DNA from 4 places in the Thermosinus thermophiluss DSM 23256 genome. Region 2 is predicted to be linked to each of the others. Evidence: riboswitches for the same ligand, from Rfam matches in the RefSeq annotation. Region 2 holds a riboswitch; each other region holds the start of a gene.
The links. A riboswitch is a leader RNA that binds a small molecule or an ion and turns the genes downstream of it on or off. The one in region 2 is predicted to bind thiamine pyrophosphate.
Positions count from the first base shown of each region.

Region 1: another riboswitch for thiamine pyrophosphate. It lies ahead of thiD (bifunctional hydroxymethylpyrimidine kinase/phosphomethylpyrimidine kinase); the one in region 2 lies ahead of thiC (phosphomethylpyrimidine synthase ThiC).
Region 3: another riboswitch for thiamine pyrophosphate. It lies ahead of cytX (putative hydroxymethylpyrimidine transporter CytX); the one in region 2 lies ahead of thiC (phosphomethylpyrimidine synthase ThiC).
Region 4: another riboswitch for thiamine pyrophosphate. It lies ahead of thiS (sulfur carrier protein ThiS); the one in region 2 lies ahead of thiC (phosphomethylpyrimidine synthase ThiC).

Region 1 covers NZ_FNBU01000007.1:85,677-93,756, forward strand. The annotation lists gene BLQ99_RS05995 (sigma 54-interacting transcriptional regulator) at 1-1,383, opposite strand, end outside; gene BLQ99_RS06000 (YkvA family protein) at 1,604-1,999, opposite strand; gene thiW (energy coupling factor transporter S component ThiW) at 2,211-2,711, opposite strand; gene thiM (hydroxyethylthiazole kinase) at 2,714-3,553, opposite strand; gene thiD (bifunctional hydroxymethylpyrimidine kinase/phosphomethylpyrimidine kinase) at 3,546-4,355, opposite strand; TPP riboswitch at 4,422-4,532, opposite strand; gene yedE (selenium metabolism membrane protein YedE/FdhT) at 4,671-5,888, shown strand; gene BLQ99_RS06025 (sulfurtransferase TusA family protein) at 5,935-6,114, shown strand; gene BLQ99_RS06030 (RluA family pseudouridine synthase) at 6,185-7,105, shown strand; gene BLQ99_RS06035 (methyl-accepting chemotaxis protein) at 7,127-8,080, opposite strand, start outside.
Region 2 covers NZ_FNBU01000003.1:45,986-54,065, forward strand. The annotation lists gene BLQ99_RS02740 (sigma-54 interaction domain-containing protein) at 1-335, opposite strand, end outside; gene BLQ99_RS02745 (OsmC family protein) at 538-948, opposite strand; gene BLQ99_RS02750 (DMT family transporter) at 1,017-1,913, opposite strand; TPP riboswitch at 2,175-2,274, shown strand; gene thiC (phosphomethylpyrimidine synthase ThiC) at 2,345-3,646, shown strand; gene BLQ99_RS02760 (YgaP family membrane protein) at 3,854-4,024, shown strand; gene BLQ99_RS02765 (sensor histidine kinase) at 4,437-5,522, opposite strand; gene BLQ99_RS02770 (response regulator transcription factor) at 5,519-6,205, opposite strand; gene BLQ99_RS02775 (hypothetical protein) at 6,749-7,273, shown strand; gene BLQ99_RS02780 (O-linked N-acetylglucosamine transferase family protein) at 7,388-8,080, shown strand, end outside.
Region 3 covers NZ_FNBU01000012.1:55,085-63,164, reverse strand. The annotation lists gene BLQ99_RS08575 (oxalate oxidoreductase subunit beta) at 1-654, shown strand, start outside; gene BLQ99_RS08570 (L-lactate permease) at 763-2,352, shown strand; gene BLQ99_RS08565 (hypothetical protein) at 2,373-2,585, shown strand; gene BLQ99_RS08560 (NAD-dependent epimerase/dehydratase family protein) at 2,657-3,595, shown strand; gene BLQ99_RS08555 (HPP family protein) at 3,618-4,169, shown strand; TPP riboswitch at 4,229-4,340, shown strand; gene cytX (putative hydroxymethylpyrimidine transporter CytX) at 4,491-5,723, shown strand; gene BLQ99_RS08545 (MFS transporter) at 5,905-7,101, opposite strand; gene BLQ99_RS08535 (dihydrodipicolinate synthase family protein) at 7,836-8,080, shown strand, end outside.
Region 4 covers NZ_FNBU01000001.1:172,208-180,287, reverse strand. The annotation lists tRNA gene BLQ99_RS00910 (tRNA-Pro) at 1-32, opposite strand, end outside; tRNA gene BLQ99_RS00905 (tRNA-Pro) at 41-117, opposite strand; tRNA gene BLQ99_RS00900 (tRNA-Val) at 122-198, opposite strand; gene thiE (thiamine phosphate synthase) at 248-895, opposite strand; gene thiF (sulfur carrier protein ThiS adenylyltransferase ThiF) at 897-1,523, opposite strand; gene thiH (2-iminoacetate synthase ThiH) at 1,557-2,660, opposite strand; gene BLQ99_RS00880 (thiazole synthase) at 2,683-3,453, opposite strand; gene thiS (sulfur carrier protein ThiS) at 3,458-3,658, opposite strand; TPP riboswitch at 3,708-3,816, opposite strand; gene gnd (decarboxylating NADP(+)-dependent phosphogluconate dehydrogenase) at 4,054-5,472, shown strand; gene BLQ99_RS00865 (ABC transporter substrate-binding protein) at 5,761-7,095, shown strand; gene BLQ99_RS00860 (carbohydrate ABC transporter permease) at 7,181-8,053, shown strand.

The DNA.
Region 1 (8,080 bases), on a different contig from region 2:
CCGGCCTTGTTTTACCTGTTCAAACAAATCGCGGTTAGTCGCCGAAATAATCCGTACGTCAACCGGTATGATCCGGTCATCGCCAATACGCATGATTTCTTTTTCCTGCAGGACTCTGAGCAGTCGGCTCTGGATATCGGGCGAAAGCTCCCCGATTTCATCAAGAAAAATCGTGCCGCCGTGGGCCAGTTCGAACAGGCCCGGTTTACCCCCTTTACGCGCCCCGGTAAACGCCCCTTCGACATAGCCAAACAGTTCGCTTTCCATCAAACTCGGCGGGATGGACGCAGTATTGACAGATACAAAGGGGCCCTTGCGGCGGTTGCTGTGGTTGTGAATGCTTTGCGCCAGTACCTCTTTTCCCGTACCGGTTTCACCATAAATAAGCAGGTTAGAGTCGTACAGCGCATATTTTTTGGCTTTTTCAATAAGTTTTTTCATTATGCCGGACTGACCGATGATATCCTCGAACGTATTTTTCGCATACAGGCCTTTCTGGTATAGTGAAAAGCGAATCTTCCGTTCCGACGCTTGGATGCTGGCCACCTCATGAAAGGTTACTACTTTGCCGTTTTCTTTATTGTTAAATTCCAGCGGAATTACCCGGGCAATTACATTACTGCCATTAATTGTAACAATCTTTTCTTGATACCGGTGTTTAACAAGCTCCTTGATGCTATGAAAAGTTAGTTCCTTCCCTTCACCCGCACAGATTTTGCGCGCGACGTTATTATAGAAACTCAGTTGATTGTTACCGGTGACCGCGATGACCCCTTCATCAATATTGTCGATGATTGCCTTGAGCTGGGCCGTTTGCAATTTCTCGCGTTCCTTGGCCTTAACAATCCGCACCGCTTCTTCAATCGCCCGCCTTATGGACGTAGCACCGGATTCCAACATTTCTGCCACCATGCCGCAGGTTTTGGCCGTTTCATAAGCCGCACGACAGCCAATAACGGCTTCCACGCCTTGCCTGTAAAGTTCCAGAACCGTTTTGGCGATCTCGCTTTCATTCCGGCAGGAGCGGATGTGTATTTCGGTCTCTGATATGTTAAAATTACCGGTTATCCCGTCAAAGATATTCGCCCGGCTGACAATGCCGATCCGCCGAATATCCAAGGCGGTCAGCTTACTGACAATACTAAGCAGGTCGTATACCGACATGGTAATCTCAATAACCGTGAACCTGTTCAGCGCCTTTACTTCTTCCGCTAAACCGCCCCGGCTGATGATTACTTCGACATCGCCGTATCTCTTTATAACCCGTTCTGCTTCTTGGTCACTGGCAGTAGCAACATACAGCTCTATCCCCATCTGCTGGGCAATATTTGCCGCCAATTCCGCCATATTATGAAACGGAGCAAGAAACAAAATAGGCATCATGGTTATATTCCTCCAGCCTGTATAGTCCGCCCCAAATTAGCAGTGCCCCCACCTATTGCCTGTCTTATTTTTGAAATTCTGCATAATATAGGCATTTCCCTTTGCATTTCGCCTGAACTTCTTTCAAAAAAACCTGCACTTTTTTTATAGAAAATAAAAAAGCGCAGACGCGCCTCTTAACAAAACCACTCCGCCCTTTCCACTTTCTACGTTCCACTGTTCAGCGCGACAGGTAAACCCAAAGATATTTAACCCCGATGATGATTAGGGCAACCCAGGCAACCACAAACAAAACAATCAATCCGAGGATCAGGGGCGCCCGCCGTTTCCATCTTTCACTTTCCCTTTGACATTCCGTCCGAACTGTTTCCGGCAAAAGGTTTATCAGGTAGAACATTGCCGCCGGCGCTAATACGGCGTCATCGGCAAACCCAAAGAGGGGGAGATAATCGGGCAATATGTCTACCGGGCTAATGATATAAGCAATTAAAGCAAGCAGCATTACTTTTACAACGATGGGGGTACGGGGATGCTTCCAGGCGAAATATAGGATTAGGGCATTATTCTTGAACACCTTCAGCCATCCCCACCAGCGCAGCAAACCGCTTGGGACCATGTAAAACACCACCTGTTATTATTAATATAAACCATACTACCACGCTTACCCATCATTATACCTGTCCGTAACACCGGTTGCCAAATAAATCGGCCCAAATATTACTCCGACCAAAAACAGTCCCCGTCGGCCTTACGGCTGACGGGGACTGTTATGTAATCGGCATTATGCGCAATCGGCAAGTTGGCCGGATAAATCTATAAATCTTTAATTAGGCAGCACCTTGCCCAAGCTTTTCCCGAAAAAATTTAACCACCGGCGTATGGTACAACAGATAAGCAATAATACTACCGCCAGCAGTGCTGACGAAAAAGGGAATAACAAAGAAGAACGCGCCAACCTTAGAACCAATAAGATATTTGGCCACCGGGAACGCCACCAGGGCGCCGATGATGCCGGTGCCGATAACTTCGCCCACCACCGCACCGAGGATATGCCCTGTCCGGTGGTACACAATTCCGGCCAGGGCCGCGCCAATCATGCTGCCGGGAAAGGCGAGGAGCGAACCGGTGCCAAGAATATTGCGCAAAAGCGAAATCCCGAAAGCGGCACTGACCGAATAGCGGGTCCCCAGCAGCACCGCTAATAAGACGTTGATGGCATGCTGGACAGGAAAACATTTGGCCGCACCAACCGGAATATACACCAGGTGGGCGGACAAAACCCCAATAGCCATAAATAAGGCCGTAAACGTCAGTTTTTTCAGCCTCACGCTTATCGCTCCCTGCCGTAGTATTCAATCCGGCCATACTCATGGATGATGGCCGGCGTCATCTTGAACACCGCATCAAAAAGGCGCATCCGGAAAGTGCCGATCCCGTCTTCGGGTTTTAGGAACCGCTGCGCCAGTTCCCCCGCGATCCCCATAACGGCAATACCGGCCGCCGCCCCGGCAAAATAGTCGTCGGTCGCGCCGCAGCAGCACCCGATCAGGGACGTCGCCATACACCCCGTACCGGTTACCGCTGTCAGCAGCGGATGTCCGTTGTTGATCAGACAGAGATCGTCGCCGCGCACCACAATGTCCGTCTTACCGGTAATGGCCACCGTGCACCCCAGCTGCCGGGCAAGATTTTGGGCTGCTTGCACGCCGCCCTGTTCGTCCGCTATCGAGTCTACCCCTTTTATACCCGTATTCAGACCGGCCAATACTTTAATCTCGGACATATTACCCCGGATGACGGCCAGCCGTACCTCGCGGATTATTTGTTCGGCCGCTGCGGTCCGCATGGCGGTGGCACCTACGCCCACTGGATCGAAAATAACCGGAACCCCTAAGCTATTAGCCTTTTTACCGGCGGCAACCATCGCCGCCACCGCCCGGGAGCTCAATGTGCCGATATTGAGCACCAGCGCTGCGGCATGAGAAACCATTTCCTCCACTTCCGCGATATCGCTCGCCATAACCGGCGAGGCGCCGAGCGCGAGCGTGATATTGGCGCAATCATTAACCGTCACATAGTTGGTAATATGGTGAACTAACGGTCGCTTTTGCTTTACCTGGGTAAGGATGGCGGCAATTTTGGCCAGTAGGTCGGTTTGCCCGTTACTCATCAATAAACACCCCTGCTTTTTTATATAAATCATAAAAATGATGCGTCGGACCGACGCCTTTGCCAATGGCCAGCGCGTGCGCGATGGCAGTAGTGATATATTCCTTGGCCAGCGCTACGGCGTCATACACCGCATACCCCCTGGCCAAGTTGGCCGCAATGGCCGCCGACAGCGTGCAGCCGGTGCCATGAGTATTCGCGGTGGCGATACGAGGCGATGAAAAATAGCGAAAAGTATTGCCGTCAAACAAAATATCGGTGGCATCGTCAGCCCGGTGGCCGCCTTTCAGCAAGACATTTTGCGGGCCAAAGCGGTGGATCATTTTAGCGGCTTCTTCCATATCCTTCAAACTGGTAATTTTCATGCCGGTAATAACTTCCGCTTCCGGAATATTGGGCGTCACTACCGTCGCCAGCGGCAGCAGCAAAGCGGTCAGTTTGCTCTCAGCCGCCGGGTTGAGCAAATGATACCCGCTTTTCGATACCATCACCGGATCGACGACAACGTTACGGGCCTGGTACTTTTTGAGCCCGGCCGCAATCGTCTCGATGGTTTCAATCTGGGAAACCATGCCAATTTTAACCGCATCGACTGCAATGTCTTCAAAGACAGCTTCGATCTGTTTGGCGATAACTGCCGGGTCAATATCCTGAACCGCAAAAACACCCTGGGTATTTTGCGCCGTAACGGCCGTAATAACGCTCATGCCAAAAACACCGTTGGCGGCAAAAGCCTTTAAATCGGCCTGGATACCGGCGCCGCCGGATGAATCCGAACCGGCAATCGTCAATGCTTTTTTCATGGTTAGCCCACCTCGCCCATAATAAAATAAGCGCCTCCCCCGTAAGGATGCGCTTTCCTGACCTTGAAACAATCGCTTAAGCTTCCCTACGCTGGCATTACCCAGTTCAGGTTAAAGGGTCACAGAAATTAACGGTTCTGTATCTCAGCCGGCCTCCCGGCTCCCCTAGCTCCAACCATATTCGGTTTTGTCTTCATCGTAGCACGAATACCAGAGATTGACAAGTGGTATTTTTGCGGATTGACGACCTCAGCAAACTGTAATAAAATTTATGAGTGTCATAGATTTAATATATTATTGGGAAGGGGCCGTTGGATGAACTCGCTGCTAAGTCGCTATTATACCAATATTATCACCAGTTTTTGGAATCAAAAATACACGATTATCGCGCTCGGTGTTTTAAGCGCGCTGTATTTCGGCGTCATCGGCATTGCCTGGGCGGTAACCGGCGAATTTACCCGGTGGGGTGGACACATTCTTCAGCTAATTGGTGTTAATACTACTGCTTACAGCTACCTGAAGCTGATCAACTTCACCGGCACGCCGCTGACCCGGGTCGATGGCGTTTTGGTGTTCGGCATGTTTGCCGGCGCTTTTATCAGCGCCCTTTTCGGGCAGAATTTCAAATTCAGAATTCCTACCGGCAAGCGCGTCATTCAGGCGCTTATCGGCGGTATTATTGCCGGGTTCGGTACCAGAATGGCCATGGGCTGCAACTTAGCCGCCTTATTTACCGGGATTCCCCAGTTTTCCTTTCATACCTGGCTTTTCACCCTGGGCACGATCATAGGAACATATTTCGGCCTGAAAATTAGCATGCATCCCTGGCTGGCAGGAAAACCTAAGCTGGTAGCGGTAAAAAATGTAGGTGAGCCCCAAGAAAACGAGGCATACTACCGCCTGCAGCCGTATATCGGCTTTGTGGGCTTTGCTTTATTTATCCTTTACCTTGTTAACCAGGCCACCGGCGCCTATCCGCCAAAGCTGCTGTTGGCAACCATTTTTGGGTTTTGGTTCGGCTTTCTTATTCAGAAAGGACAGGTCTGCTTTACTTCCGCCTTCCGTGACCTTTGGCTGACCGGACGGTCGAACACGGCTCACGCTCTCGTCTGGGCAATTGCCGTGCAAACCCTGATTACCGCCGTATTTTTAAGCAAAGGCATGCCGCCAAACGTTATCTGGTGGGCCGGGCCGGGTGCGCTTCTCGGCGGCCTCTTGTTTGGCATCGGCATCGTTATTGCCGGCGGTTGTGAGACCGGTTGGATGTATCGGGCAATGGAAGGGCAAATCCACTTCTGGTTCGTAGGCCTGGGCAATATTATCGGCGCTACGCTTCTTACCCTTGCCTGGGATCCAATCGTATATCCTTGGTTAGTATCACCTTTTCCACGGATTGATTTGGCCAAGCAGTTCGGATTGGCCGGAGCGATCGGCTTAACGCTGGCAATGCTCCTCATCCTGTATATCTGGGCTGATTGGTATCAAACATCAAAAAAAGGAATACTTTTAAGGAGGTCACCAGATGCCAGATAAAAGATATTTACTGGACTTACGCGGCGAGGCCTGACCTTATCCCGTAGTGTTTTCGTTGGAAACACTTAGCAAACTGGAAAAAGGAACAGTCGTGGAAATCCTCGCCGACTGCCCGCAAAGTTTTACTTCCGTTCCGGAAGAATTAGTGAAAGCCGGCTATGAAATGGTGGAACCGCCCCAAAAAACCGGCCCTACCTTGCGTTTTCTCGTAAAAATACCTGATTAACCACCAAGCGACCGTTTCCCGCAGACTGCAGGAAACGGTCGCTTGCCAGGTATTGGAGGAGGGAAAAGGGTTGAAAACAAAATCATTCAATACCTACAAAGTAAGCAAGGAACATGCGGGCTTAACGGTTGAGAATTATTTAAAACAGGTCTTACAGTACTCGGGGCGGCAAATCCAGAAACTAACCCGCCGCAAGGGCATCCTCCTCAACGGTAAAACGGTTTACCTGCAGAAGAAAGTAAAACCGGATGACACTTTGCGGGTCATTGTGGACGGGGATAATGCCTACGGGGTTCAGCCGGAGCAAGGACCGGTCGAAATACTTTACGAAGACGACTACCTGTTGGTCATAAATAAGCCGGCATACCAGCTGGTGCATCCTACCGGCCACACAACAAGCGGCACGCTGGCCAACTATTTGGCATATCATCTCGAGCAGCGGGGAATTATCTGTACGATTCGCGCCGTACACCGGCTCGACCGGGAAACATCAGGCTGTATAATTTTTGCCAAAGATGCCCGCAGCCAATTCCTCCTGGAACAGCAACTAGCCGCGCGGACGCTAAAACGCACCTATTGGGCGTTAGTTAAAGGAAGCGTTTCGCCCCCGGCCGGGACGATTGATGCTCCCATCGGTCCCCACCCGCATTTTGCTAACCGGCGGGCGGTAACCGCGCATGGCGACCCGGCAATAACCCATTACCAAACGGTCAGGAGCTTCCCTGAAGCCACCCTGCTTGAACTGACACTGGACACCGGCCGCACCCACCAGATCCGGGTTCATTTAGCCCATATCGGCTACCCGGTTATTGGCGACGGCATGTATGGCGTGCGCTCACCATGGATCGGCAGACAGGCTTTGCATGCGTCTTTCGTCAGCTTCAGGCACCTACAAGACCAACGCGAGCTTACAGTCCACGCGCCGCTCCCGGCCGATTTTGCCCATGCCATTGAACAAGCCCAAATTTGTAAAAAAGCACAGGCGGAGTAACGTCCTCCGCCTGTGCTTTTTTTACACTTTAAATTTCGCGACAACTTCCTGGAGTTCCGCCGCCATTTTGGCCAAACTGGCCGTAGATGCGGCTATCTCTTCGACGGCGGCGTTTTGTTCCTCGCTGGCGGCGGCTACTTGTTCAGCACTGGCGGCATTGGCGCGGGCAGCATCGGCGATAGTGTGGATCGCCTGCTCCACCTCGCCGCTGCTCTGCTGCTGTCTATCCGCCAGGGCCACAATTTGTTCGACTTCCTGATGCATGTTCTTGATCGCCTGATAGATTTCCTCAAAAGCCTTGCCGGAGGCGGCAACAACTTGCACACCGTTGGCAACTTCCTGGCTGCCTGTATCCATCGCCTTAACCGCTTCATCGGTCTGGCGCTGAATGTCGCCAATAATGGCGGCAATTTCCTTGGCTGCCGCTTCGGACTGCTCGGCCAGCTTGCGCACCTCATCGGCCACTACCGCAAATCCGCGCCCCTGTTCGCCGGCCCGGGCCGCCTCAATCGCGGCGTTCAAAGCCAGGAGATTGGTCTGGCCGGCAATACCTGTTATAACGTCGACAATTTGACCGATTTGCCGTGACCGCTCACCGAGAGAATGAATGGTCTGCGCCGTGCTGTTAACGTCCCGTTGAATTTCATTCATTTTGTCAATAGCCAGCTTAACCTGACTTGCACCGTGTTCGGCCGCCCGCTCGCTTTGCTTGGAAGCAGCGGCGACAGCATTTGCCGCTTGAGTAGTATCGACGATGGAGCTGACCATCTGCGCGATAACCTGGGCTGATTTATCGGCGAGTTTAACCTGGTTGGTAGCCCCGTTGGCAACATGCTGAATGGTTGACGCTACTTCTTCCGACGCTTTGCCCACTTCGCCGGCCGATGCCGCTAATTCCTGGGAAGCGGCCGCAACCGACTGGGCGGTAGCCAGTGTTTTGGCGATGATCTGACGCAGCGCAGCCGTCATGGCGCT
Region 2 (8,080 bases):
ACTGCATTTTTGTATAATCCTTCTTTTTCGCAATCGGTAACATATTTGTTTATTACTTCTTCTGGGTTTATGCCTGTCATCTCGACATAAGCTTTATTTACATAGAGCGTTTTCCCATCACCATCGGCGACATATATCCCGTCATACAGATAATCTCCAACTTCCCTGAGGTCAAACTCTTTTGCCTGCTTATATTCTTCCAGTACTTTTTTCAGACCTTCTGATACATCCTTAACGGGATCCAATTTATCATTTATCGATAATTCATCCGTACTTAATTTATCAATAAGGTATTTCAAAAACGCCACCGGACAAAACTGTTGTTTTTTTACCATTTTTATAACCTCCCGCAGGCGTTCAAGGCACAAAAGGCTCTTAAAGCCTATCTTCGAAAGAGCGGCGCGAGTCTTGACACCTGGCAAGCATAGGCCATGATTTCTTAGGCGGAAGCGTGAAATTGGCGAGCTTGTGATTAATCGCTCTCTTTTTTAAAAAATTTTATCCGGCTGGGTCGTTTTTACTTTCCGAATGGTATTGTTAGCCAAGGTACTTGAATGTCACCGTTTTCTTCATGTCAGGGTGGAGGCTGTTGTATACCGGGCATTCCTTAGCCGCAAGCTCGATGATCTTTCGTTCTTTGGCACTGTAATTATTATGGGGCAGAATAATTTCGGTAATCAATTCGACTATCCGGCGGGGATCGGTTCCCATTACTTTCGTTGTATGCACCTCCGCGCCATCGATGTTAAAGCCGTGAGTTTGCGCGGCAATGCCAATGATGGTTAACACGCAGGCCCCATAAGCCGTAGCCAGAAGGTCAGTAGGCGAAAATGCTTCTCCCTTGCCATGATTATCGGTGGGGGCGTCGGTAATTAGTTTGCTCCCGGACTGGAGATGCACCGACTCGGTGCGTAGCCCGCCCAGATATTTCGTTTGTACGGTAGCCATAGTAAAACCCCTTTCGCTTAGTTGCGTTTTTAAATGTATAGTTCGCTCTTTGGCTATTTTTTCCTCCGTTAACCGGAGTTTTGGGTCGTGAGATAAACCCCGCTGATAATTAACATAGCGCCGGCAATTTGCTGCCAGGAAACCGCTTCATTTACCAACAGGACGGCCAAGATCGTCCCCGCTACCGGCACGATATTCATAAATATCGCTGCCCGATGGGGACCGAGAACCGATACCCCGTGATTCCACCAAAAGAAGGCTAAACAGCCGCTCCCCAGCACCATATATGCCATACTGACCCAGCCGAAGAAACTCAGGGCAATAGCGCCGTTAAAGCCTTCCATGCGCGCAATTGCAAATAGGATGAGCGCGCCAACTGCGCTTGCCCAGGCGGTTGCCGCCAGCGCCGACATGGTGCGCATTACCTTGCGGCCGATGACGGAGTAAACGGCCCAGCTTACCTGCGCCAGCGCCAGCATAATATCGCCAATGTTAAAGCTTAGCCCGGTCAACACGGCCAGGCTGCCGTTGGCGACTACGACAATAACCCCGAAAAAAGATATGGCTACCCCTGCCAACTGGCGGAAGGTTAAGCGTTCGTTTAGCAGGAGCGCCGCCAGACAGGCCGTAGTCACCGGGCCTACCGCATTTAGCAGGCTCATGTTGGTAGCCGTCGATAGTTTGACGCCGCTATAAATTAAAAAATTAAACAGGGCTATCCCGGTTATCCCCAGGGCAATGATGCCAGGCAGCTGTTCCCGCCGGGGGAGGCATTTTCTGCCTTCAATATAAAACGCCAGAAGAATCAAGATGACGCTGACCGCGGCGAAGCGTAAAAATGCGGTCGTAACCGGTGACAACTCGCCAACCGTATATTTGGCTGCTACTGCGTTACCTCCCCAGAGTATGGCCGTCAGCGTCAATAAAATATAGACTCCCCGCTCGGTATTGAAAAATTGTATCAAAACGGTTGGCACCTCCGTGATGAAATCTTACCGAAAATATTATAACTTACTCTAAATATTATAACTTACTCTCAACTCTTACACGATATGAAGGCGGAATTATTTATGTGCCCTGGCGGGACTTTGAGCGGGAGGGGCTCAGCACCTATATTTACGGCCCCGGTCATCCTTGGTACCTTCGGAAAAGCCTGGGGCAAAGAATTAAAATAGTGATACTTTACATTACTCCTAATCTGGAATACAATGTAAATAGGTGAATAGACAGAGAGCTAGGGGGGCCTGTTGGCTGAGAAGACGGCATGTCTGACCCTTGGAACCTGATGTGGTTAGCACCACCGTAGGGAAGCTTTCAGCGAACAATACGAAGCAAGCTTTTCTGCGCTTGCTTTTTCTTTTTACATTTTAGATTAACAAGGAAGGTTGGGATTGACGTGACTTACAGTACCCAAATGGATGCGGCGCGAAAAGGGATAATAACCGAACAGATGAAAATCGTCGCCGCCAAAGAGAAGATGGATCCAAACCGGCTGCGAGAACTGGTCGCCAGCGGGCAAGTGGTAATTCCCGCGAACAAAAATCACCGCAAGTTAGATCCTGAAGGCATTGGCGCAGGGCTCCGGACCAAAATCAACGTAAATTTGGGCGTTTCCAAAGATTGCTGCAATATTGAACTGGAACTGGAAAAAGCAAGGAAGGCAATCGAGTTAAAGGCTGAAGCCATCATGGACTTAAGTTGCTACGGCAAGACCCGGGAATTTCGGCGGAAGTTGGTTGAGATGTCACCGGCGATGATTGGCACCGTTCCGATGTATGATGCGGTGGGGCTGTTGGAAAAGGACCTCAAGGACATAACGGTGGATGAATTTTTTAAGGTCGTAGAGACCCATGCGGAAGACGGCGTCGATTTTATGACCATCCACTGCGGGATCAACCGGGCCACGGCGGAAAGGGTTAAACGGAATAAACGGCTGACAAATATTGTTTCCCGGGGCGGCTCGCTGCTTTTTGCCTGGATGGAACTGAACAATCAAGAGAATCCTTTCTATGAATATTATGACCGGCTGCTCGATATCTGCGTTAAGTACGATATTACGCTCAGTCTGGGGGATGCGTGCCGCCCCGGGTCGATTCACGACGCTACCGACGCTGCGCAGGTCGAAGAATTAATTGTCCTGGGTGAGTTAACCAAACGAGCCTGGGAGAAAAACGTCCAGGTAATGATCGAAGGACCAGGCCACATGCCCATCAATGAAATACCAGGTAACATGATGCTGCAGAAACGGCTGTGCCACGGCGCCCCGTTTTATGTCCTGGGCCCAATCGTTACCGATATCGCGCCGGGCTATGACCATATTACAAGCGCCATCGGCGGGGCGATTGCCGCGGCTCACGGCGCTGACTTTCTCTGTTATGTAACGCCGGCTGAGCATCTGCGCTTACCTGATCTTGATGACATGAAAGAAGGAATAATCGCGGCGAAGATTGCCGCTCACGCCGCCGATATTGCGAAAGGTATTCCTGGAGCGCGTGATTGGGACAACGCGATGAGTGAAGCCCGGGCGAATGTGGATTTCCCGCGCATGATCGAACTGGCGATTGATCCGGAAAAGGCCCGCCGCTACCGGGAATCATCCAAACCGGAACACGAGGATACTTGTACTATGTGCGGTAAAATGTGTCCGATGAAGAACATGAAAAAAATACTTAATGGCGAGGACTTGTGTATAAAATAAGAGGTCGGGAGATTTTTCTCCCGGCCTCTTGTTTACGAATTAGCCGTTTCTGCTTGACCGCGCCAAGCTGGACGAGCTATTCGAACGAATAGCCAAACCAGAACAACGGTGTAGGATGGTGGACCGCCTGGAAGAAGAATTGGCCGCATGGGCAAAATAGGATTAGAACCTAACCGAAATTTAGGCAGAAAGAAGGGGGAAAACGCTATGGGGCTCGATTTTCAAAAGAACCTGGGAGATACTGACCGGGCCGTCCGAATGGTTGTCGGGGGATTTTTGCTTGGGCTGGCTGCCAGCCAGACAATTGCCGGGCCTTGGGCAGTGGTTGCTGCCGTTTTCGGCGCGTCCCAGATCATCGAAGGCTATTATGGGTATTGACTTGTCTATGATTTATTGGGTTGGTCAACCCGGAAGGCGAAGGTTTGACGTGCCATTGTGTTTATTTTCTAATGCGGTCAGTAACTCGTGAACCGTTTCCCCGTCGTCGGGATAGGTAGCAATGACAGCTGAAATACTTTCCTCGTTTAGGATGGGCAGACGGCTTTTCAGTCTTTCCAGTATGACGTTTACTCCCTCCCCGCCGGTAAATGGCAGGAGGAGCAATAAATTACGCTGCTCGGTTAAAAAGACCGAGTCTATCTCGCGGAGCAACGACCTAATCGTGTCTTTGACGGTAAAAAGTTGTGGCGAATTGTCGATGGAACGCAATTTAGGCGGTAAGTATAACCCGAGCAGAGCGAGCTTTGTTTTCGCTCTGCTCGCCCGGTTAATCTCCAGGCGAATCGCATCTTCAATTGCCAGGGGAGGTCTTAAACCGCACCGTAAAAGTAGTGCCTTCGCCCGGAATGCTGTGGACGGTCACTGTCCCGCCGTGCGCTTCCACCAGGCTTTTTACGATTGCGAGGCCAATGCCGGAGCCGCCGCTTTGCCGGTCACGCGCTTCATCGCACCGATAAAATTGATCAAAAATGTGCGGAACATGTTCCGGCGGTATGCCTGGGCCATCATCGGCTACCGTTACTTCGGACCACTCGTCTTCTTCCGTTACGGTCACCGTTACGCGGGCTCGTGCGTAGCGCAGCGCATTGGACAATAAGTTCTGGAAAATTTGCGTCGTCCGGCCAGGGTCGGCTTCGACGATGGCGTCTGAGCCTGAACAAGAGAGCAAAATCCCTTTTTCTTCGGCAATAGGGTTAAGCAGGGCAACGCTTCTGCCTGCTAATTGCAGGAGGGATACTTTGGTTTTTTCCAGCGGCAGGTGTCCGGCATTGGCCAGCGAGAGGTCCCGCAGATCCTTAATCAGCCGGCTAAGGTGAAGCGCTTCCTCGTGTAGCGATATAAGTTGTTCTTTATTCGGTTCGATGATGCCGTCAATCATTCCCTCCAGGTTACCTTGGATTATGGTAATCGGGGTTCGTAGTTCATGGGCGATGTCGGCGAGCAGACGTTTGCGCAGTTTTTCGTTAATGGCCAGCCGGTCGCTCATGCTGTTGAAAGCCTCGGCCAGACTTGCCAATTCGCCGCCGGTGGTGATCTCCACTTTTTGGCCGTATTTTCCCTCTTTGATTTCCGCCACGGCGAGACTGAGCCGCCTGAGCGGTTCCGAAATTCCCCTGGCGAGAACGTAACTGGCAGCCAATCCGACAATGAGCATACCGGCGCCTACCCAGGCAAGTCCCCGGTGGACCGACGACAGATAAGCCAGCTCGTGTACGCCGTACATGCCCATCATGTGCCCGTGGCCGGCGGCGCCCACGGCCGTGACGTAAGCCCGGAAATGCGTGGTCATCTGCCAGTCAGTCAGCCATATCATTACCCCTACAGTTACGGCCAGGAGGAGAAACACAAGGCCGGTTATTTTTTTAGTAACACTCATTTTTCTGCCTCCGCCGGCAGGAACTTATAGCCAATCCCGTAGACTGTTTGGATATACTGGGCATTGCCGAGTTTTCGCCGCAAATTTTTCACGTGCGCATCGACCGTTCTTTCGTACCCTTCAAACGAGTAGCCTTGTATATGCTCAATAATCTGAAGGCGGGAAAAAACCCTTTTCGGATTGCCGGCGAGCAGGGCAAGGAGCTTGAACTCTGTTGGCGTTAACTCTAACGGAACATCGTCGATTTTTGCCACATGTCTGTCTCGATCGATCGCGAGCCGGCCGGCAATTATGACGCCGCTGCTTTCTTCTGTTCCTTTGCCGGACCGTCGCAGAATGGCTTTTACTCTTGCTACCACCTCTCTGGGGCTGAACGGTTTTACCACATAATCGTCGGCGCCCAGTTCAAGGCCAATCAGCTTATCGGTTTCCTCATCTCTGGCCGTAAGCATGATTATCGGTATATTGCCTTCTCTTCGCAGTCGCCGGCATATTTCAAACCCGTCCAACTGTGGCAGCATTACATCCAGTACCGCGATATCCGGTGTTTTATCTTGGATGAGCCGCAGGCCTTCGGTTCCATCGTACGCTTCGTAGACGATAAAACCTTCCTTTTCAAAATAGGTTTTTAGAAGGGCGACGATTTTCTTGTCGTCGTCGACAATTGCTATTCGTTTAGCCATTTTTATGCACCTCTATGGAACATTATATTATATCTTCTCCATGGTTCAATGCATTTTCTGGTCGCCGGAGCGCGAACGGCAAAGTAAGCGTCAGATACCATCACTGACGAAACGCTAACAATTTAGATAAGCCAGCTAAAGGCGTTAGAGACGTGGCGTATAGTTCTTCGCCGACGACAGGAAAATTGCTCACAGTACCAGCTTTAGGCCAGCGAATCATGAACCCCACATCCATGTGTTTTTTCCTCCCTTAATGCTATTAGCAGTAGCGACTAATTTATCCTGCGGCATCTGCCATCAAATTTTATTTTGTTTATTTTATGCAACCTTGCTAGCGACCGTGAGCGCAGGCAGCGGCCGCAGCAGTGATTATTTGCGGTAGAGCGATTGTTACCCATAAGGCGTAATCTTCGGCATGGGAATACAGGACTAGGACATTTATTGCACCAGGAACTCACAATTTAGATTTTTTTAACATATATTGTAATAGCCTGGGTGTTGATTGTTGGGGAAGAACTTGCGGGAAAAGGGGGGGCAAATAAGATGGGGCCAAAGAACATAGAGTACCAAAACGGAATGTTCATTTTATCTAATCCCGACGATGTGACCGAGCTGGTGCTGAGCCTGCGCAACAAGCCACTGGATGAATACGTCACCGAACCAGTTGAGGTAACAAATGCAAAAAGTCAAAGCGAGATGTTGGAAGAAATCACCGCCCGTCTCCAGACCATTGAGGAAAAGATGCAGCAGATGGAGAGTTCTTTCGCGGCTATTTTACGCCAAACGCTGGCTGAAAACGAGCGGAAAAGCGAGATGTTGACGAAAATTACCGCCCGTCTCCAGACTATTGAGGAAAAGCTGCAGCAGATGGAGAATTCTTTCGTGGCTATTTTGCTCCAGGCACTGGAGGAACAAGAAAACGAGCGGGTAAAAATTGAAGTCGAACGGCAGCAAGAATTGGCCGAGCGGGAGCGCCGGTTGCTAACAGAAATAGGGGCTATGCTGGAAAAAAAAACAGTTGAAAGGCAGCAGCTATCATGGTGGCAAAAACTGTTTGAAGCAAAATAGATTGGTGGAAAAGAGCGGAATTACCGCTTTTTTGTCCATAGCAAAGGATGGCGCCCATCGCAGTAGATATCGGCGGCTGGCATAGTTAGCCAATAAGGTCGTTTTCGTTAGGAGATGAGAAACTTGCGGGTTGTACATGTTAACCTTTTTGATTTCCAGGGAGGGGCGGCCAGAATTGCCTGGACGCTCATGGATGGCATGACCTCCTTAGGCTATGATGTCCATCTCTTTGCCCATCGCTGTACTACTAACGACCCACGGGTCATACCAACGCCATTTACAGAGGCCAAATGGCAACAAAAGCTGCTTAGGCAGCAATCTCAGGAGGGCTTGTTTGATTTATACTCAGCCGCGCTAATCAAGGTGCTTAATGATCCTTTGTTTGACCAGGCGGACATTGTCCACCTGCACTGTATTGACGGCGGCTATTTTTCCTTTTTGCTGCTACCGTTCCTGACAGCCAAACCCACAGTATGGACAATGCATGACCCGCTTGCCTTCACTGCCGGGTGTTTAAATTCCGGTTCCTGCGACAGCTGGCGGCATAACTGGTGCGCACAATGTCCACAGGACGAAAATATTAAGAAACCGCCGCAGCGGGAGTTAGTGCAACTAATTAAAGCGTCGGTATACAAAATAGCTAAATTCACGGTGGTCTGTCCGTCAGCGTGGCTGGAAAAGCAGGCCAAAGACAGCATTTTGCAGGGACATGACATCAGATTGATTTACAACGGCATCGACACCGACAATTTTCGTCCGGGTGATCGGGCCAAGCTGCGAAAAAAGCTGGGGCTGCCTGCGGACAAA
Region 3 (8,080 bases), on a different contig from region 2:
AAGGACGAATTCCCGAATATCATCGTCATGGCCGGTGACGGCGGCGCGATCGACATCGGCCTGCAAGCGGCTTCCGCCATGATGTATCGCGGACATGACGTTCTCTTTGTTATGTATGATAACGAGTCTTATGCCAACACCGGCATTCAGACTTCGCCTTCCACGCCGTACGGGGCGACTACCATGTTCACACCGGCGGGTCCTGAGATTCCTGAAGCGAAAAAATTCTTCCCCAAAGATCCTATGGCAATATTCTGCGGCGGAGGGCATCCCGAGGTTAAATACGGAGCCACCGCTTCCGTAGCCTATCCGGTTGACCTCATGAACAAAGTCCGCAAAGGCCTTGCATATGAGGGACCTGCTTTCTTACACGTTCAATGCCCATGTCCCAAGGGCTGGACGTTCCCGGCTGATAAGACCGTTGAAGTCGGCAAACTGGCAGTGGAGACCGGCATGTGGTTTATTTATGAAATAGAGAACGGTGTGAAGAAGTTCAATATTATGCCGAAGAAGCTCAAGCCGGTTGAAGAATACCTGCAAACTCAAGGCCGCTTTAGCCATCTCCAGCCGGAGCATGTCGCCAAGTTGCAGGCATGGGTTAATGCCAAAGCCCAGTTCCTTGGCGCTGAAGTGACGTTGCCGCCTGTTCAGTAATAACAGCCTGATAGCTCCTGGTTCCTTGAAGCGTGAACAAAAGGAACCAGGGGCTTCCTCATGTTTAAGCGGTTACAATAAGCAAGCTGTATGGGAGGAGACCAATTTATGGATAAAGGTGTAGTTTTAACCTTTGCCAATTGGCTGCTAGCTTTCCTGCCCATCTTTGTGCTGTTATCGACAATATTGCTTTTCAAATGGGGTGCGCCCAAATCAGGGGCGATATCCTGGTTCGTAGCGGTTGTTATCGGTATCTTTGCTTTCGGAGCAGATGCTCGGTTACTCGCGCTTGCTAATAGCAAAGGTTTAAGTTTATCACTTTATGTGTTGTTAATCATCTGGGGCGCCGTTTTCCTCTATAACATGGTGGAAAAGATCGGTGCGGTGAAGGTAATCGGGGATACCATGACCAAGGTCACTGAAGACAGGCTGCTGCAGTGCCTGCTTATGGCTTGGTGTTTCTCATCCTTCATGCAGGGCATCGCCGGCTTCGGCGTACCGGTGGCGGTGGTCGCCCCCATCATGGTGGTCATGGGCTTCCCGCCGGCGGTCGCGGCGGCAGCCTGCCTGGTAGGCCACTCTTGGTCAATTTCGTTTGGCTCGATGGGGTCGTCCTATTATACGATTCAACTGGTTACTAAGATTCCGGGCGAAATCATCGGCCCTTGGATGGCCGTGCTGTTTATTGTACCAATTATCGCCACGGGTTTTGCAGTGGCTCATATCTACGGCGGCTTACCCGCGGTAAAACGCGGCGCGCCGGCCATAATCGTTACCAGCGCGGTTATGTCTTTTATGTGTTGGCTGATGAACGCCATCGGCGCGGCGCAGCTGGCCACGCTGATACCGGCCTTGTTCGGTTGCGGTACGATTGCCGCTATGGCCCGGACCGGTTTTTACCGTAGCGACTTAACGACAGAGGAACTGGCTCGGCAGAACGTACCACGGACGATGGGTTTTCATCTTGCCTTTTCGCCATATTATATCCTTATTCTGCTGTCCATCCTGTCGCAGATTAAGGACATCGCCAAGGTATTTGCGCCATATACTTGGGGGTTAGACTATCCGGCTGTCCAGACGGCGTTCGGCTTCGCGGTAAAAGCGGAAAAAATGTATTCGCGGATCAATATATTGACGCATCCGGCACCCTTGCTGATAGCGGCTGCCATCATCGGCTACTTGGTGTTTCGGTCTGCGGGAAAATGGAAACCGGGCGCGGCCATTGACGCGCTGAAAAGCACCTTTTCCCAGTGCGTGCCGACCAGTATCGGCATTATTACCATGGTCATGATGGCGCTGATCATGAACGACACCGGCATGACCAACTTGCTGGCGCAAGGTATGGCCAAGGCTACCGGCGTATTGTTCCCCATCTTTTCGCCTTTTATTGGTGTCCTGGGGGCTTTTTTGACAGGCAGCAATACCAACTCTAACGTAATGTTCGGTGCTTTGCAGGTAGAGACTGCCAAAGTGCTGGGCATCAGTACGGTGATTATGGCCGCCGTCCAGTCGGTGGGGGGATCGGTGGGCTGTTCCATTGCCCCGTCGAAAGTGCTTATCGGTACCGCTACGGTAGGGCTCGACGGACGGGAGAACGAGGTTATGTACCGGACCATCCCATACTGTGCGCTGGTAGCGCTGCTTGTTGGTATCAACGCCTGGCTGTTTGCTTACGTGTTCTTCAGGAACCTGCCATAGGCTGAAAGGAGGAAAGGGGTATGACAGCAAATCCGACATCTGGCAGTGGCTCTAAGCCTGTGCCTTGGGGTAAAAAATACCGTACGCCGCTGATGAACACCGCTTTTTGGTTGTTCTGGCTGGCTTTTCCGTTCGCATACTTCGGCGGTGTGCAAAAAAATGGTTTCTTCATTACCTTGTCGCTAGTCCTATTTTGTATTGCCTGTGTGATACCGTTAGTTACCAAGAAATAAAGCAATGGGGATCCGTATTGCCTACTCGCATACGGATCCCCTGAATTTACAGTTTTGGCAGGAGGGGCAATATGCGGCTTTTGTTGGTTGGTGGCGCAGGTGAAATCGGGCGACATCTGACCGAATATTATCTGCGGTCAGGACACGAAGTGCTGGTTTATGACCGTTCGGCCAATCCCCAAATGGCGGCGGGACGGGCAGGGCTTACTATTATTAAGGGCGACTTGGAAGATATAGAGCTTTTGCGGAGCGTCGTACCCGGCAGCGATTTCGTGGTGAATCTGGCCTGGAGCTTTGCTGACAATGCGGCTGCGCTTTTCCGCAGCGATCTCGGCGGACACATCAACCTCTTAGAAGTGGCCGCTTCCGCTCGGATTCAACGCTTCGTTTATGCCAGTACGGCGGCGGTGTACGGCAGTCCCCGGACGGAACCGGTAACGGAGGAACACCCGTGCCTGGTGCAACAGGCACGCAACCCCTTATATGCCCTTGCCAAATATGCTGCCGAGCAACTTTGTCATGTATATAACACCGAAAGAGGGCTGCCAATTACCATCCTGCGTTTTTGGTGGGCTTTCGGCGAGACTATCGGTGGTAAGCATCTGCGTAACATGGTACGCGCTGCGGTAAATAATGACATGATTCAGATTGTGAAAGGGGCCGGCGGCTGTTTTGTTACCATGGAAGATTTGGCGGCGGCTATTCTGCTGGCCGGGCAGAACACCGCTATCAGTGACGGGGTTTATAATATCGGCAGCCTGTTTCTTACATGGTCAGAGATCGTAGCAATGCTGGTGGAGGCTACCGGTTCACGTTCGCCGATAGTAGAGGTATTGGATCATGACTGGACAGGACCGGCTTTTCTGCGGGAACGGTGGCAGTTGAGTTGCACTAAAGCAAGTCGGGAGATCGCTTTTCAGCCCCGGCGCGACGGTGATGCCATGCGGGACGCGTTCCGTCAGGCACTTATTAGGTGTTGCCAGGAAGTAAAAGATGCGATTAAACCGTGATGAGCGGGGAAAGGGGTAGGAAGTGGACATTGGGGCTGGTTTAGATTATTGCTGCCGCTATATAAAAAATAAATGGCTAGGTAAGAGCAGTGCACCGTTGCCGGCGCCCGCCGAAGGACTGGTCATATTTTTTGGTGCCAGTCTAGGCATGGGCGTAGTCACTTATCTAGCCATGGAATGTAACGCGCCGGTTCTGGTGGCATCTTTTGGCGCCTCAGCGTGTCTGATATTCTGCGTGCCTGCAGCACCGTTCGCCCAACCCCGCAGCGTAATTGCCGGTCACATCATTGCGGCTGTGGTTGGGGTTATCATGCACATTATATTTGGCTCGACCTGGTATGCGGCAGCTTTTAGCGTGAGCGGGGCCATTGTCGCCATGCTTTATAGCAGGACCCTGCATCCGCCGGCGGCGGCTACCGCTCTCATCGCGGTGGTGACCGGTCAAAGCATTTTCTACCCGCTGTATCCGGTAGCGCTGGGGTCGACCATCCTAGTGCTTGCGGGGAAGGTTTTGAACCGTCTGATGTCGGGAATAATGGCGGCAATATTCCCCCCTAAAAAAATCGCGCGATAAATGGGGTGACGGCCAGCCAGCGGATTGGGTATGGGCGATTAAAGACAAGAGAAAAATATATGTTGTGCTAGGGGGGCCGGAAAGGCCGGCTGAGATATAGATCCGTTAAATCTATGACCCTATAACCTGATCTGGGTAATGCCAGCGTAGGGAAAGCTCCAGGATTTACGTTTTTCTTGCAGCGCATCCTTACGGGGGCGCTTTTTTGGTTGTTGCTACATGCTCATTTTGCTCAAGTCTCTTCCGAACAGGAGGAGTAATAGCCCCCGTTATATTGTTGTTACGACAAGATAAAGAAGAGGGAAAGTAGGTGTAATTATGATGAACGACAATAATACATTGCAGTTCAAGCATTTCCTGTTTCTATGGTTTGGCGCCGCCGTTTCGGTGGCCGAGATTCTTGCCGGCGGTCTTCTCGTTCCGCTGGGCTTCACTGCCGGGATTGCAGCCATCATACTGGGGCATTTTATCGGTACCACGTTGCTAGTGATGGGAGGTATCATCGGCACACGGGAACGCATCCCTGCTATCGAGTCGACCCGCATTTCCTTCGGAGCGTACGGAACAACTCTCTTTTCCGTATTGAACGTTCTACAACTGATAGGTTGGACAGCCATTATGATCATTTCCGCTGCCAAATCGGCCAACGAAATTACGAAAATGCTCTGGCAGTTTGATTATTTCGCGCTATGGTGCATAATCATAGGCGGTCTTATTTTTCTGTGGATTGCCCTTGGTAGGGAGGGCGGCTGGAAAAAGGTCAACATGGCTGCGGTATTGCTGCTGTTTGGCCTGACGATTATGCTAAGCGCCATGGTATTCAAAGATATAAGCATTTTAACAAAGGTCCCGGCAGGCGGAATGCCGTTTAGTGAAGCGGTGGAACTGAGTGTTGTCATGCCGCTGTCCTGGTTGCCCCTCATTGCCGACTATACTCGCTTTGCCCAGCAGGCAAAAAACGCCGCATGGGGAAGCTGGCTGGGGTATTTCCTGGGAAGCTGCTGGATGTATACTATCGGCCTTGCCGCCGCCATCAGTACCGGTAAAGCCGATCCGACCGACATAATGCTGGCCGCCAACCTGGGGTTTGCGGCTCTGGGAATTATTGTCCTCTCGACCGTTACCACTACTTTTATGGACGCTTATTCGGCCGGGGTCAGTTTTACCAACCTCCGGCCCGGTCTTAACGAAAAACTCGTGGCGCTTGTAATAACGGTAGTCGGCACTCTGCTGGCGCTGGTAGCCGATATGGAACAATACGAAGTCTTCTTACTGGCCATCGGTTCGGTTTTCGCCCCGCTCTATGCCATTCTGCTCACTGACTATTTCATTCGCAAAAAGCGGAGTATTAACCCCCAATTGCTGGCCAACTGGGGAGCGCTGGCCGTTTGGGCTATAGGCGTCGCATTATACTATTGGTTCCTTAAACTTGACCTGGTATTTGGGGCGACCATCCCCGTAATGTTTGCTACCGGTCTGCTTTATCTGGTAACAGGGGGGTATATAGACAAATGGGTATATTGCAAGAAAACGCCCAAACCCTGCTGCGGATGAAGGCATAAAGGCCGTTGATCATCCTGGTAGATCTGTGCCCAATGTGATATGTAATTTGGGAAATCGGCGTCGATGACGCTGGTTTCTGCAGTATATTTCTATTGTTTATTTATGTTTACAGAGGTAAATATGCGCATTGACGTCTGAAGGTTTTAAAAGTACAGAGTGTGAGGCTTAGGGGCTAATCCTGCTGGTTTGTCATATTTCCGGGTGGCGAGTTCCGGGCCGGTGTTTTGCATTCGGTCAGTCGGCATAGAAGTAGCGTACCGGCCAGCATCACGGCGCTGCCGGCAATGATGGCCGCAGCCAGCGAACCGGTGGCATCACGCAGATAGCCGGAAACAATAGGAGCGACAATGGCGGCGCACATGATGGTAGAATTGAAAATACCCACGGCCGCTCCCATGCGGCCCGGATAACGGGTGCTAACGATATCACCTGTCCAGGCAACGGTGATGGGGGTAAAGGCCGAGTTGGTAAAAAGACCTAGCAGGAGCAGTGTAGCTATAATCCCCGGCTTGCTGTCCACATGGGCCAGCAGGTAAAGGCTCAGGGCGGCTGCAGGGAGCACGGCCAGCGCTACCGGCTTGCGCCCCAAGCGGTCAGAAAGTTTTCCCCATAACAGGGCTGCCGGAACAGCCGTTACCGCCATTAACCCGGTATAAAAACCAGCCTGGCCAAGACTGAACCCTTTTTCAACTTTTAAATAGGTGGGTCCCCATGTTATGGCAACCCAAAAGCCATAGAGAGCCGCAAAGGTCGCGGCGTTGATGAGCCAGAGCTGCTTATCCCGGAGAATGGCCTTGTAGTCTTGCCAGGTCGGTGTCCGATCACCTTTGATATTAGGAAGCGACTTAGAGAAATAGGGCAGCATTAAAAAGGTGGGGATGCTCATGAGGACAAAAGGAGCGTGAAAATCACCGAGGGCTTCATAGACTGGTCCGCTGACGGCTAAACCGGCCAGCAATCCCAGAGCCATGCCCATGCCGATAATTGCCGAGCTATAGCCGCGGCGTTCGGGGGGAACAACCTGCAGGGTGGTGCCATAGGCGGCGGGGTAATAGGCGCCGGCCCCCAGTCCGTGAAGGGCTGCGAACAGCAGTAAAAGGGAATAGTTTACGCCCCAGAGACCGAGGCCAAGCAACCCAAGACCGGCCACGCCGTACATGACAATGAGTACTGTTTTAAGGCCGAGGCGGTCGCCGATGATGCCGGCGGGGATTTGCATTAAAACATAAAGAAAAAAATAAGCGCTGGTTAGGCCTCCTACCTGTGTGGAAGATAGGGACATACTGGCGGCCATAACAGAGAGCAATGGGTACATACAGGTACGGTCGGCGTAGATTACCGCCCAGCCCATGGTTAGCGCGCGAAGCAACAATACCACTCCTTGCCAGCAGAGTTTTATACTATTATAGCATGGAGTGAGTAGATTATTATAAGAGCAGAGCAAGTCAATATTAGAAACGCGCATACGGCACTTGGCGCCGTGCATTCCCTTAATCCGGGGCTTGTCCGGCCCGAAGTCATATGTCCTAATGATCTTGACTGGTTTTTGAAGCCATAGTAGAATAATTTTAGCCCCCCCCTTTTGGGGAGGGGGAGAAAGGGGTGTAGCAATGTCTTGGAAAGTAAGCGATAAAGCGCTGAGTTTTATTAAAGAACAAGATGGCGTAGTTACTGTTAAAATGGAACAGAAAATGAGCTTTGGCTGAGGGGGTCCCAGGGTTACGACTTACCCGTCCGTGCGATTGGGAAAACCACAAGCTCACGAAGCCGAAGAGTTTGTATGCAAAAATGTCCGTGATATTGAACTCTATATCCATAACTCCTTCGTTGGCATGGAAGGTTCAGGGGATCTGGAAATTGACTTAGAAGGGTTTTTGTTTGCCAAGAAGTTAGTGCTTAAAGGGTTGCCTCCCCAGCGAAGTTGTTGCAGCTAATGGGGTATTTAGAGCAGGATGCGGTGCCTGCTCTTTTCTTTTACGTTCCATGCTTTTATTATCCGGGGCGGTTATGTCACCAAAGGCGGAAATTTTATGATAAAGCAGGAATATTCTGGCCAAGGGGCGTACTAAATTTCATAGCAATTTTTTTTTAGGAGGCGATACAGTGGAGTTAAAAGGCGTTTATCCGGCGATGGTAACGGCGCTCAATCCCGATGAAACAGTTGATAAAGAAGGCATGCGCAGAGTAGTCCGCTATTGTTTGGATGCCGGTGTTCACGGCGTGGTGGTTCTCGGTTCGACAGGTGAGTTTCCGGCCATGACGGAAACGATGCGGCAGGAAGCTATTGAAGTCACTCTTGACGAAGTGCGGGGACAGGTTCCTGTTTTGATTGGCTGCGGCGATACGAG
Region 4 (8,080 bases), on a different contig from region 2:
CCGAACGCTCTACCAAACTGAGCTACACCCCGAAAGTTTATGGTCGGAGCGACTGGACTTGAACCAGCGGCCTCCACCACCCCAAGATGGCGCTCTACCAAACTGAGCTACGCCCCGACGCTGGTGGGGTTAAACGGACTCGAACCGCTGACCTCTTCGATGTCAACGAAGCGCTCTAACCAACTGAGCTATAACCCCAGACAGCTTTAAATTATAGCAGACTGCGTGCTGTTTCGTCAATGGTAAATCATGTAAATTTCGCGCGCAGGGCCTGGACTTTTGCCTTGATATCCACCGCGCCGACAATTTCCGTTACTAAGGCGACGGTGCGGCCGCCATGGCGGATGACTTCGGCGAGATTATGCTCCTTAATCCCGCCGATGGCCACAAAGGGCAGGGAAATGTTTTGGGCGACATAAGAAAGGTATTCCAGCCCAACCGGAGCACTGACATCCTTTTTGGTTTGAGTCGCATAGATGGGGCCGACCCCGATATAATCAACAACACCCGCTTTTTCGGCGGCCTGGGCCTCGGCCGGGTTGTGGGTTGACAGGCCGATAAGCATCTCTTTGCCCACCAGCTCGCGAACCTTGGCCGGCGGCAGGTCGTCTTGACCGATATGCACGCCGTCAGCCTCGACCAACATAGCCAAATCAATGTGATCGTTAACAATAAACAGTACGCCGGCGGCGCGGGTGAGCTCGCGAATTTTACAGCACTCCTCATACATAAGGCGCGCCTTCTTGTCTTTTTCCCGGTACTGAATTACCTTAATGCCGGCCGCGATCATGAGCTGGGCTACCTCGACATTGCTGCGTCCCAGCGAGTGCTCTTCCGAAGTTATGCCGTAGATGTCGGCGCGGTGCAAAATGGCTAAGGCCGTTTGTCTATCCACACTAGTTGCCCCCTTTTTTTATTGGTCCTAAAACCCAGTTAAGAATTACGTCGGCTTGTTTGGCCGCGGCAATATTTACACAAGGTGCCACCGGCGGGCAGTCAGGCCCGCTCGCGGTTGTCAGATCGCCTACTAAGTAAAAATTATCTTTAATTTTGTGGACGCGAATGCGGTCGCTATCGCCCCAGCCGGCCAGCCCGGATGCGGCGACCAAGAGTTTCCCGGACGCGATATAATGCTCGACAATCATTTTCTTGAATTCCGCCCGGTCGACGGCCTCGACGACAACGTCGCAGTCCCCGAACAGTCCGTTAATATTATTTTCATCTATTTTTGTCTGGACGATATCTATTTCGACATCAGGGTTAATCTGGCGCAAGTTTTCCCGTAGCATTGGCGCCTTCGGCTTGGCAACCTGGTGGAGAAAATAAAACTGCCGGTTGAGGTTGCTGTAGTCAATACAGTCAAAATCGACAATTTTGAACTTCTTAAAACCAGACCGCACCAGCAGTTGAGCGCAGTTTGACCCCAGGCCGCCGGCGCCGGCAATACCGATTTTGACAGACTGGATTTTGGCCAGCATATTGGCCGTAAAATAACGCAGTAATCCTTGCTCAAAAGTATTCATGCCGCTCTTGCTCCTGTTCCGGCAGACGCAGCGTTACAGCGCCTGCCAATCTTTATATATTGGCTGATAACCCTGGGCATACAGCATTGCTGCCACTTCCGCCACCGTGCGTTCATCGGAAATTTGGAATTGCCCGACGGCCTCATGGTCGGAGCGGCCGCCGACCGCCGTGCAGGAGCCGGCGGACATTTTGGTCACGCCCAGCCTTACCATCGCGTCCCGCAAGCGCCCATTCTCTCTGGTTGACAGGGTAATCCCGCTGCGCGGCATAAATAACCGGAAGGCCAAAACATACTGTACCAGATTCTGGTCGCTCACCATAACCGGGGGCGCAAAGCCGCCAAAGTGCGGCCGCATCCGGGGCGGCGAAATGCTTACTTCTACGTCGGGAAACCGGCGCTGCAGGTAATCGGCATGCAGGCCGGTGAAGAATGCTTCTTGCCGCCAGTCGTTAAGGCCGAGCAAAGCGCCGATGTTTACCGTCCGCAGCCCCGCCTGGCAGGCCCGCTCCGGCGCTTCCAGCCGAAACCGGTAATTGCGTTTTGGGCCGGCGGGGTGCATTTCGGCATAAACCTCTTCGTTGTACACTTCCTGGTAAATCGTCAGGCCGTCCACACCGGCGCCGATTAATTCGGCGTATTCTTCCTGGGTCAGCGGGTAGATTTCAATGCTGATGGAAGTAAAGTATTTTTTCAGTATGTTAACACAGTCTTTAATGTAGGAAACCGGTGAATGCTGCCGGGATTCGCCTGTAAGAATGAGAATATGTTTTAAGCCGGTAGCGGCAATAAGCTGGGCTTCCCGTTCAACTTCCGTCAAAGTGAGTTTTTTCCGCTCCAGTTTATTGTTCAGCCGGAAGCCGCAATAAACGCACTGGTTAACGCAATAGTTAGCCAAATACAAAGGCGTATAAAGAAGCATTGTCCGGCCGAAATGCTGAACGGTTAAGCGGTGAGCCTTTTGGGCCATTTCTTCTAAATAGGGCTCTGCCGGCGGTGACAGCAAGGCCAAAAAATCGAACGCGTTGAGCCGGTCTTGCCTCAGGATGTGCCGCACGTCACTAGCGGTAACTTGCGAAAAATAGGCCGCAAAGTCGAAGCTTCGATAGTCTTTAATAACGTCGTAAAAAGTGCCCATTTTACCGACCTCGTTTCATAGGTTATTCGCGGAGGAAGCCGGTCAAAGGCGACGAGGCGCTGGCATACTGCTGGACAGCGCCCGGGCCGGCCAAATAGGCGGTGCGTCCGGCGGCGACAGCCAGACCAAAAGCCTTCGCCATGGCTACCGGGTCGGCCGCGGTTGCAATAGCGGTATTCACCAAGACCGCCGCCGCGCCTATCTCCATTGCCTCGGCTGCTTCCGACGGCCGGCCGATGCCGGCGTCGACAATGATCGGCAAAGGTATTTCTTCGATTAAAATCCGGATCAACTCTTTTGTCTTTAACCCACGGTTGCTGCCGATCGGCGCCCCCAGCGGCATTACGGCCGCCGCCCCGGCTGCGGCCAGCCTTTTTGCCACAATTAAGTCAGGGCTCATATAGGGCAGTACGACAAAGCCTTCGGCCGCTAAAATTTCGGTTGCCTTAATTGTCTCGTAGTTATCAGGTAGTAAATAACGGTTATCGGATATTACTTCAATCTTGACCCAGTTGCCGCAGCCGGCGGCTCTTGCCAGGCGGGCAATCCGCACGGCTTCCTCGGCGGTTCTGGCGCCGGAAGTGTTGGGCATTAAAATGCAGTTCTGCGGAATATAGTTGATAATGTTCTCGTCGCGGCTGTCTGGGTCGACGCGCCTTAGCGCCACGGTCACCACTTGCGCTCCTGAAGCCGCGACGGCTTCGGGGATCAATTTGTTGGACGCGAACTTACCGGTGCCTAAAAAGAGGCGGCTGGTAAGTTCTTTGTCGCCAATTTTCAATACATCTGCCATTGGTTTAGCCTCCCCCTACAAAGGTGACGATTTCCAAGCGGTCATTTTCTTTTAATACGGTTGCTGGCCAGCGGTCTCTGGGGATAATGGCCAAATTAAGTTCGGTAATAATAGTTGCCGGATTTAGCGCCTTGCGGGCCACCAGCCCGGCCAGCGTCATGCCTTCCGGTAATTCGACCGGGTTGCCGTTTATCAGGACTTTCAAACCGTTTCCCCCCTTATTCTAAATATAAAAAGCGCACCCGGTTAGGTTAGGTGCGCTTAAAATACCTTCCTACGCGGGCATTACCCCGATCAGGTCAAGAGGTCTGGTGCTCGCTAGCCCACTCTCAGCCCATAACATGAGCTCCCTCGTTACACTATTCATTTTATTGCAGCTGCTGCCAATTAATTCCTGCTACCATTTTATACCTAAAACGGCGAATTGTCAAAACAAATTGAAAATCGGAAAGTGGACGAGTGGAAAGTGGAGAGGGGAAAGGGGACAGGGGACAGGGGGAGAGAACCGCGAACGTCTTATTTTTCTTTTCTGCAAAAGGGAAATACTAGCCATTAAGCGAATTTGTGAGCCGTGGAGAATTTTGCGCTGGAGGGTAATTAATGGAAAAACAGTATGATATTGGCCTTATCGGCTTGGCCGTTATGGGGGAAAATCTGGTCCTTAATATGGCTGGCAAAGGCTTTGCCGTAGCTGTGTATAACCGGACGGTCAGCAAAGTGGACGATTTTGTGGCCGGTCGCGGCAAAGGCCTCGCCATTGGCGGCGCCCATTCGGTGGCCGAGCTGGTCGCCATGCTCAAGCGCCCGCGGAAAGTCATGCTCATGGTCAAAGCCGGCAAGCCGGTGGATGATATGATCGGTGAACTGCTGCCTTATCTAGAGCCGGGCGATATTATCATTGACGGCGGCAACTCCTACTTTGAAGATACGCGGCGCCGCTGGCGCGAACTAGCCGTCAAGGGCATCCGCTTTATCGGCATGGGGGTATCCGGCGGCGAAGAAGGGGCGCTGAAAGGGCCCAGCCTGATGCCGGGCGGCGACCGGGACGCGTACCAGGAAGTAGCCCCGATCTTTACCCGCATCGCGGCCCAGGTGGCCGACGGGCCATGTTGTGCGTATGTCGGCCCTGACGGCGCCGGTCACTATGTCAAGATGGTGCACAACGGCATCGAATATGGCGATATGCAGCTTATCAGCGAGGCCTATTATATTATGAAGAACGCCCTCGGCCTGTCGGCCGACGAGCTGCACCGTGTTTTTGCCAAGTGGAACGAGGGTGACCTTGATTCCTACCTGATTGAAATTACCCGTGATATTTTCACAAAATATGACGATGCTACCGGCCTGCCGCTGGTGGAAGTCATTCTCGATAAGGCCGGGCAGAAGGGAACCGGTAAATGGACGTCACAGAGCGCCCTCGATCTCGGTGTACCCACCCCGACTATCACCGAGGCCGTTTTTGCTCGCTGCATGTCAGCGTATAAAGACGAGCGGGTGGCGGCCGCCAAGGTTCTTACCGGGCCGGACGGCCGTTATACCGGCGACCGGTACGAATTTATCCAGGCCATTCATGACGCGCTGTACGCCTCCAAAATCTGTTCCTATGCCCAGGGTTTTGCCCTTCTCAAGGCGGCCAGCGCCGAATATCAGTGGGATTTGGATTTTGGCGAAGTGGCCCTGTTATGGCGGGGCGGATGCATTATCCGGGCCCGGTTCCTGGACCGGATCAAGGAGGCGTACCAGCGCGACCCGCAGCTTCCCAATCTGCTCATCGATCCCTTTTTCCGGTCGGTTCTCGACAAAGCGCAGGCCAACTGGCGGCTGGTGGTCAAAACCTGCAAGGAGCTGGGCATCCCCACGCCGGCCTTCAGCGCCTCCCTCGACTACTATGACAGCTATCGCCGCGCCGTGCTGCCGGCCAACCTCATCCAAGCCCAGCGTGACTATTTCGGCGCCCACACTTATGAGCGCACCGACAGGCCCGGCGTTTTCCACACGGAATGGCTTGAAAGCAAATAGTTGCGCAGCACGCGCGGAAAGAATAGGCATGAGACCGTAAGGTTTTATGCCTATTTTTTGTGGGAAAGTGGCGTGTTATCCTAAATAAGTCAATTTTTTAAATAAGTCAAGCCTGCCCCCCAAGTGTAAAAAGTAACATATTTGCAGCCAAATTTTACGCTGACAGGCTGAAGGAAAATAATAGAATAACGCGAATAACCCATAACGGTACTCTATATCTTAAAAATTGGAGGTGTAGGTTAACTTAATTAAGTCTTTTAAATAATTAATACTAAGGAGGGGTTAACATTGAAACGGTTCCGTAACAAATGGCTGCTGCTGGCGCTGGTTCTGGTCTTTTTGGTGACGGCGGCCGGCTGCGGTGGCGGCAACCAGCCCAAACAAGGGCAGGGCGGACAAAAGTTCGCCGGTGTGACGATCCGCTTCCTCGCGTCCAACCATCCGTATCCCGAGGCTATTAAATCGCTAATTCCCGAGTTTGAGAAGCAGACCGGCATCAAGGTCAATATGGAAAGCTACTTTGAAGACCAGCTTACCCAGAAGCTTACGGTTGAGCTGACTTCCGGCTCATCGACGGTGGACGTCTTCATGACCCGTCCGCTCCAAGAGGGCCGCCTGTTTAGCAAGAATAACTGGTATCAACCCCTTAACAGCTACATAAACGATGCCAATAAGACGCCGGCTAGCTGGAATTGGGGCGACTTCCCCAAATCCACCGTTGACGCCGTGACGTTCAACAATAATATTAATGCCATCCCGCTTGTTACCGAGTGGGAAATGCTCTTCTACCGCAAAGACCTCTTTGAGCAGGCTGGCCTGAAACCGCCGACCACTCTCGAGGAACTCGAAGCGGCCGCCAAGAAGCTGCATAACCCATCGGCCGAAATGTACGGCATCGTGTCCCGCGGTCAGCGTGGCGCCGCCGTTACCCAGTTCTCCAGCTACCTGTACGAATATGGCGGCGACTTTATCAAAAACGGCAAGGCGGTCATCGATTCGCCGGAAGCCGTTAAGGCCCTGCAGTACTATGGCCGCATTCTCCATGACTATGGCCCGCCCGGCGTGACCAATATGTCCTGGCCCCAGGCCCAAGCCCTGTTTGCCAGCGGCAAGGTGGCCATGTGGACCGATGCCAGCACGCTGCTGTCCGGCCTGTTAGACCCCAACAAGTCCAAAGTTGCCGATAAAGTTGGCCTGGCGCCCTTCCCGGCCGGCCCGGCTGGCTTTAAGCCTTACAACGTAGTACCATGGGCCGTTGCTATTTCCGCCCAGTCCAAGAACAAGGACGCGGCCTGGGAATTTGTTAAGTGGCTGTCCAGCCCTGAAGTCATGAAGAAGGCCCAACTGGCCGGCAACACAACTTCCCGTGCTTCCATCTGGAATGATCAGGAAGTACTTGCCAAGCTCCATCCCGGCCTGGCCGACATCGCCAAGAAAACCTCGCCTGTCGCCGTACCGTATGACCGCCCGCTGATGACGGCTGTCGGCGAAGCCCGCGACGCGATCGGCGACGTCATTGTCAAAGCCATCGAGACCGGCGGTGCCGGCGACATTGCCGCCGCAGCCAAGGAGGCAGCGGCGAAAGTCGATGCCCTGCTGCAAAAAGCCGGCGAAAATAAATAAGCGCGGTACCCTTTCCGTAGGTGCGGCCCGAGGGCCGCACCTACGCTGTAAAATAAATGGCTTGCCCCGTTAGGAGGACTTCGGTTTGAACGACTTTATTGAACGCAATATCCGTTGGCTTTTTCCGCTGCCAGCACTCATTTTTATTGTATTAATGATGGCCTTCCCGGTTGTTTACACCATCTGGATCAGTCTTACCGACCTCTCGATGGCGCAAGGCGGGCAAGGCAATTTCGTTGGTCTGAAAAACTATGCGGAAATGCTTAAAGACCCCCGCTTTTTTAATGCGATTAAGCTGACGGTCTACTTCACCGCTCTGGCCGTTGGCGTGGAAACCGTCCTGGGTGTAGCCATCGCGCTGATTCTTAACCGCGAGTTTGTCGGAAAAAATTTGGTCAAAACCCTACTACTTTTGCCCATGGTGGCAACGCCGGTAGCCATCGGCTTAGCCTGGACGCTCTTTTATGAGCCGACCATCGGCCTTGGCAACTATGCCCTTAAGCTGCTTGGCCTGCCGCCCTCCAAGTGGTTGGCATCGCCGACGGCGGTTATTCCGTCCCTGGCGCTCGTCGACATTTGGGAATGGACGCCGATGGTGGCGCTGATCGTCCTGGCCGGCCTGGCCGCACTGCCGAACGATCCTTATGAAGCCGCGCTCGTGGACGGAGCCACGCCGTTTCAGGTCTTCCGCTATGTGACGCTGCCGCTCCTTACCCCGACCATTCTGGTCGCGGTGGTGCTGCGGAGCATTGACGCCTTTAAAACGTTCGACATCATCTATACCATGACGGCCGGCGGTCCCGGCTTTGCTTCGGAAACGCTTAACATCTACGCTTATAACCTGGGCTTCGGCTACTTCCGGTTTGGCGCCGCCTCGTCGGTGCTGGTTGCCCTGCTCGCCCTTGTGCTCGGTTTCAGCATTCTTACCCTGTGGTTCCGCAAGTCATGGGAGCAATAGACGGCAACAGTCCTGGATACTAGGAGT